DNA from 3 places in the Alkalihalobacterium sp. APHAB7 genome. Region 3 is predicted to be linked to each of the others. Evidence: riboswitches for the same ligand, from Rfam matches in the RefSeq annotation. Region 3 holds a riboswitch; each other region holds the start of a gene.
The links. Region 3 has a riboswitch for S-adenosylmethionine ahead of ACNSTQ_RS03450 (homoserine dehydrogenase). Riboswitches for the same ligand answer to the same signal wherever they lie in the genome.
Positions count from the first base shown of each region.

Region 1: it holds a riboswitch for S-adenosylmethionine, as region 3 does, so the genes downstream of both, ACNSTQ_RS11465 (methionine biosynthesis PLP-dependent protein) here and ACNSTQ_RS03450 (homoserine dehydrogenase) in region 3, are expected to answer to the same signal.
Region 2: it holds a riboswitch for S-adenosylmethionine, as region 3 does, so the genes downstream of both, metK (methionine adenosyltransferase) here and ACNSTQ_RS03450 (homoserine dehydrogenase) in region 3, are expected to answer to the same signal.

Region 1 covers NZ_JBLWFS010000009.1:121,975-124,246, reverse strand. Annotated here, with positions in the region: gene prsW (glutamic-type intramembrane protease PrsW) at 1-371, shown strand, start outside; gene ACNSTQ_RS11470 (hypothetical protein) at 394-558, shown strand; SAM riboswitch class I at 803-909, shown strand; gene ACNSTQ_RS11465 (methionine biosynthesis PLP-dependent protein) at 1,002-2,108, shown strand; gene metC (cystathionine beta-lyase) at 2,125-2,272, shown strand, end outside.
Region 2 covers NZ_JBLWFS010000005.1:148,776-151,047, forward strand. Annotated here, with positions in the region: gene metK (methionine adenosyltransferase) at 1-1,031, opposite strand, end outside; SAM riboswitch class I at 1,220-1,331, opposite strand; gene ACNSTQ_RS07610 (hypothetical protein) at 1,431-1,874, opposite strand.
Region 3 covers NZ_JBLWFS010000002.1:218,054-220,325, forward strand. Annotated here, with positions in the region: gene ACNSTQ_RS03450 (homoserine dehydrogenase) at 1-1,137, opposite strand, end outside; SAM riboswitch class I at 1,322-1,433, opposite strand; gene aspS (aspartate--tRNA ligase) at 1,510-2,272, opposite strand, start outside.

The sequences.
Region 1 (2,272 bases), on a different contig from region 3:
AGCATGCAACTTTCAATAAAACATATGATGGTATTATTTACGGGGTGTCTATTTCGTTAGGGTTTGCTTCTGTAGAAAACTTTTTTTACCTAATAGCAAATGGTCTAGAAACAGCTTGGCTTAGAGCGTTATTTCCTGTAAGTAGCCATGCGTTGTTTGGTGTAATTATGGGATATTATCTGGGGAAAGCGAAGTTTTCAAAAAAGCGGCGTAATCGTTTTGTACTCCTTTCTTTATTTCTTCCCATTTTACTTCACGGAAGCTATGATTTAATATTATTAACAATGGACAGATATATTCACATTACGATGCTTTTATTTATGATTGGCCTTTGGACGTTTAGTATACACAAGGTGAAAGTGGCAAACTAGATCGAGTGTTAGGGGTGTAAATATGACTGAAAACACAAGATATCGTGTCGTAATTCGTTGTCAAAAATGTGGTGAAAAGTTTATTCTTCGAGGAAGCCGAGCAAAAGACGGTAACTATGAAACAGGGTTTATACGTTGCGTCTGTGGTAATGAAGATGACTTACAAATAGATGTAACCCCTGAATAAAAAGAAAAGCGGAAGGGGCCTGCTTATCGGCGACAAGCGCTGGAGGACCAACAAAAAGTGTCCCGGTTTTGGACACGTTTGATGGGCCGAAGTGACCTCGAGCCGATGGCCCCTAGAGCTAGACAAAAAGAAAAGCGGAAGGACCTCTTGAAATAAATAAAGTAATTCATATAAAACCTATTGCTTTTTTCGCGCAATTCATGTAATTTAATAACAAGTGAAAATTGAAAATTGAAAATTGATTTTCTTATCAAGAGAGACGGAGGGAATGGCCCGGTGAAGTCTCAGCAACCAGCTGTATTTATACAGTCAGGTGCTAATTCCAGCAAGCGATAGCTTGATAGATAAGAAGAAGTTTAACCAAAAGAAATTGTATTCTTAACCTTCTTCTTAATTTATAAGAGGAAGGTTTTTTGCATTGATAAGAGTAGAGGAGAGGTACGATGAATAAAGAGCAGCTAGAAACAAAACTGGTACAAATTGGGAACAGGCAAGATGAACATACAGGTACAATCAACACTCCTGTTTATTTTTCAACAGCCTACCGCCATACCGGAATTGGGGAATCAACTGGTTTTGATTATTCAAGAACAGGAAATCCAACAAGGTTGGTGTTAGAAAAAGCAATTGCTCAACTCGAGGCAGGTGATCAAGGGTTTGCCTGTAGTTCGGGTATGGCTGCCATACAAACCGTGCTTTCTTTATTTGAGCTAGGAGATGAAATCTTGGCATCAAGTGATTTATACGGTGGGACGTATCGTTTGTTTGAAAATGGGTGGAAAAATTGGGGGCTGTCATTTGTTTATGGAGACCCAAGAAACCTAGAAGAATTTGAACAATTAATCACTGAAAAGACGAAAGCGTTATTTATAGAAAGTCCAACTAACCCGTTAATGCAAGAAGCTGATTTATCAGCGCTAGGCCAAATGGCTAAAAAAAATAATTTGCTATTAATTGTCGATAACACGTTTTATACACCTCTATTACAGCAACCGATAAATGATGGTGCTCATATTGTCATTCATAGTGCTTCTAAATACTTAGGCGGACATAATGATGTGATTGCAGGATTGATTGTTGCTAAAGGTGAAGAGCTTTGTGAACGAATTGCCTATTACCACAATGGCATAGGAGCTATTTTAAGCCCATTTGATTCGTGGTTACTCATACGAGGAATGAAGACATTAACTCTACGGATGGAGCAACATCAAAAAAATGCACGTGAAATAGCTGTTTATTTAGAAGAACATCCTGCAGTAACTGAAGTTCTATATCCTGGACGCGGTGGAATGCTTTCTTTTCGTATTAAAGAGGCAAAATGGGTGAATCCGTTCTTACAGCAATTAAAGTTAATCTCGTTTGCCGAGAGTCTTGGAGGAGTTGAAAGCTTAATGACGTATCCGACGACACAAACCCACGCGGATATGCCGGTAGAGGTGCGAAATGCAAACGGGGTGTGTGACCGTTTATTGCGTTTCTCAGTAGGAATTGAAAATTGCCAAGATCTTATCCACGACTTAGATCAGGCCTTTAACCATGTAAATTCATAGAGGGGATGTAAAAAAAATGAGTGAACAATTTTCTTTTCAAACACGCTTGCTTCATAACAATCAAAAAGTCGATAAGGAGACAGGAGCTGTAAGTGTACCAATTCAACATGCTTCCACTTTTCATCAATTTGATTTTGATCAATTTGGAACGTTTGACTATGGTC
Region 2 (2,272 bases), on a different contig from region 3:
ACGACTAATACTTCTTCTGATACTTTGCCTGTTCCAAACGTATCAACAGCGATAGATACTGGTTGTGCGACACCAATGGCATAAGCAAGTTGTACTTCACAACGGTCTGCCAAACCAGCAGCGACGATATTTTTAGCTACATAGCGAGCAGCATATGCACCAGAACGGTCAACTTTTGTTGGATCCTTACCTGAGAATGCTCCCCCACCATGACGAGCATAACCACCATACGTGTCAACGATAATCTTACGCCCTGTTAAACCAGCATCTCCTTGAGGTCCACCAATTACGAAACGCCCCGTCGGATTAATGAAGTATTTTGTTTCGTCATCAATTAACTCAGCTGGTACTACCGGTTTAATGACATACTCTTTAAGATTACGCTGAATTTGCTCTAACGATACTTCAGGGTGATGTTGAGTCGAAATAACAATTGTATCAATACGTACAGGCTTTCCATTCTCGTCATATTCCACTGTTACTTGCGTTTTTCCATCGGGACGTAAATAAGGAAGAATTTCATCTTTACGTACTTCTGTTAGGCGACGAGCTAATTTATGTGCTAAAGAAATCGGAAGCGGCATTAATTCTTCCGTTTCATTATCTGCGTAACCAAACATTAACCCTTGGTCTCCTGCACCGATTGCTTCAATTTCTTCATCTGACATTTGGCCTTCACGAGCTTCAAGTGCTTGGTTAACCCCTTGAGCAATATCTGCTGATTGCTCATCGATTGAAGTTAATACTGCACATGTTTCAGAATCAAAACCATACTTCGCTCGCGTGTAACCAATATTTTGAACCGTTTCACGAACGATCTTCGGAATATCAACGTATGTACTTGTCGTGATTTCACCAGCTACAAGTACTAACCCTGTAGTTACTGAAGTTTCACAAGCTACACGTGCATTCGCATCATTTGTTAAGATTGCATCTAAAATTGCATCCGAAATTTGGTCACAAATTTTATCTGGATGCCCTTCTGTCACTGATTCTGAAGTGAATAAGCGACGACTTTTCTTTTCTACCATCTAACAGTATCCTCCTTTTACACATCTTTTAGAGTGAATACAATCCTATACTAGTAGCTTCCCCTTAAAATGTGTTAAATATTGATACGGCACTCATTCCCTCACCATTGTGAGTAAAATTTAAGACATGTATAGTCATGAAAACCCTTTTCCTCATGAGGAAAAGGGTTAGACTTATCACCTTTAACCTCTTATCTTTCAAAGCATTCGCTTTGCAGGTTAGCACCTTTTCACCTTTTTTAACTGGTGTTGGTTGCTGGGTTTCTTCGGGCCTGTCCCTCCACCGACTCGGGATAAGAGTATCCGTTCGCGACATATCATAACTTACAAAGCAAAAGATGTCAACAGTTGCTAGTTGACATCTAAAAAGTCGAAAAAAAACAAAATAAAAAAATGGATTTAATAAGGAGTATCTATATCTTGGTTATGGTTTTGATTTACATTTTGATTTACATTTTGGCTTTGGTTTGGAAGACGGTTTTGACGTTGATTACTATTTTGATAATAACTCATGTTTTGGTTTTGACTTAAATTCATCTGATTTTGCCGTTGTTGATCCTGCTCTTCTCTAATTTCTTCCCGCATTTGCATTTTTAATAATTCATTTTGGTTATCTCTCGGTTTGACTTGACTGTACACACCACTTGCCGTTAACCCAATTACCAAAGCAACTAACACTTCGTTTCCCCATTCTCTTGGAATAAACCATAATAGACAGGCTACGCCGATCGCCAGCAATGCACGATACTTTTTATCAATATTAAAAGCATTTCCTACAACCGTAACTAATGCAGCAACGACAGCTGAAACGGTCGCAAGGTCCATTATTGAAATACTGTCCACTGCACTCCCTCCTTTTCCTTCTATACTATGCAACATAAAAAAAAAGGGTACAGCACTATTAGTGTCCTAATTTTTTGTCCACCTGGCTTCCTTATTTCAAAAGAGCTGTTAAAATTGATATTGTAACTTTTTTTAAAGTTAGAATTCGAATAAGAATGGTACAATTATATAAACAGGCTTAACAATTAGATACCTATAAAAAACGCTTAAAGATGTAAACCTATAAAGAAACTTCCTATATAGTAGACCCCATTATAAATAGACACATAATTTTTCAACTTATTTGCACACAAATTGAAATAATAGTATAGACTATTTAGTAAAATGTGTTATACTAATTTCAACATAAAAAATTGATTGTTAATCCTGACTAACATAATTTTAAAATATAAAAAAGA
Region 3 (2,272 bases):
TTCAGCTAATTTAAAAATCACTGCTTGCTTTTCGTAAATTCCAGTTTCTACTTCAATCTCGCTTGAGATACTAATTAAATCAGTATTCAATTGTTGCTTTTCTAGATCGGAAACAAAGACAATAACACTCATTCCATCGTTGGCTGTTTCGTTAAATTGTTGCCTTAAGGGACGACTAAACCCTTGAAATTGCTCATGTAGAACAAAATCTTCTACCATACTGTTAGCTGTTGCATCCTTTCCTGCACCTGGACCACACATCGTAATACGATCAATTGTTTCACCGTCAATACAAACACCGTTCGTAACACCGTTCACATTATAGAGTGGATGATCTTTTGCCACGAATGAAGGCGATACAAATCCACGAATCACTCCATTTTCGATAGATGTTTTGGCAATCAATTTTATGGCTAATTCATTTCTTTCCGCAAAATTAATGGCTTCCTCCTCAATGACACTAATTCCTTTACAGGAAAAGTTAGTTTCATTTGGCCATGAGTTAAAGGCCAGACGACTTAAAATTTGGATTTTATATAGAGCATCATATCCTTCAATATCATCTGTAGGATCAGCCTCGGCATAACCTAACTCTTTCGCTTCAGCTAACACATCAGCAAACGTTCGATTTTTTTCTTTCATTTCCGTTAAAATATAATTTGTTGTCCCATTTAAAATTCCGGTCACAGAATGAATAGGTGTTGTAGAAAATAACGTTTTGAAGCTATTTACTATTGGTATTCCACCGCCAACAGCTGCTTCAACCCCTAAGTAAACATTGTAATGGCCAGCAAGCTCTTCAAGCTCTTTACCGTGCTTAGCAATTAATTCTTTGTTTGCTGTAATAATCGATGTACCTGATTGCATGAGCTTCACAATATAACCTTTAGCGGGCTCAACTCCACCAATTGCTTCAAATACAACATCGTACTGTTGATTAAAAAACTCATTTGGATCACTTGTTATAAGTGCATTTACATGCGTATAACCACGATCTTTTGTATCGTCTTTCACTAGAATTTTTGTCACCTGAACCTCATTTTGAAAAATGGTCTGTAGTTCTTCTTTTGAATTCAGTAACCGCTCATAAATACCAGAACCGACTGTTCCGAAACCGATAACCCCAACATGTAACATCCCAAGCTCCTCCTTATATAAAACACTTTTTTACTCCTTAGTTAACTCCTCCACACTGCCGTTCATTTTTATTACTTGGTTCTGGCTGTATTGTTTAAACAGCTACCCGAACTAGTTTATTTTTTTATGTGTACACAAATAAAAAAACCTCTCCGATAAGGGAAAGGTTTTTTTAAAACGCCTCCACTTATCTTCCAGAGCAATCGCTCTGCTGAAATTAGCACCTTTGTTTGTCTGGCATACAAACCGGTTGCCGGGCGTCATCGGGTCAGTCCCTCAGCCTCTCGTGATAAGTTTTATTTTTGCAATTAATTTTTGAATTTTAATAGTTATGATTATAATGCGACTATTCTATTTTTGTCAACTTAAAGTTTAGACTTGAACTTTCTTTTCTTCCTCTTTTTTCGGAACAATAGATAAGTTCAGCTCACGTAATTGTGCCTCACTAACCGAACTTGGTGCATTTGTTAATAAACAACTTGCACTTGCAGTCTTAGGGAAAGCAATTGTATCACGTAAGTTGCTACGGCCTGCTAAAAGCATAACGAGGCGATCTAGTCCTAACGCAATACCTCCGTGTGGTGGTGTACCATATTCAAAGGCATCTAAAAGGAAACCAAATTGTTCTTTTGCTTCTTCTTCAGAAAAACCAAGAGCAGTGAACATTTTTTCTTGTACATCACGTTGATAAATACGCTGGGAGCCTCCACCAAGCTCATATCCATTTAACACAAGATCATATGCTTCTGCACGTACTCGACCTGGATCTGTATCGAGCAAATGTAGATCTTCTGTTTTTGGACTAGTAAATGGGTGGTGAAGAGCGACGTACCGATTAGCATCTTCATCAAATTCAACAAGTGGGAAATCAACCACCCATAAGAAATTGAATTTAGATTTGTCTATTAAGTCTAAGTCTTTACCAAATTTAAGACGAAGTGCACCTAAGCTATCATACACAACTTGTTTCTTATCAGCAGCAAAGAATAATAAATCACCGGGTTCAGCATTCATCGCTTCACGCATGCCGGCAACCTCTTCCTCGTTTAGGAATTTTGCAATTGGCCCTTTTAACTCGTTTTCTTCAACTTTCAGCCAAGCTAGACCTTTTGCACCGTAAATGGCTACAAAATGT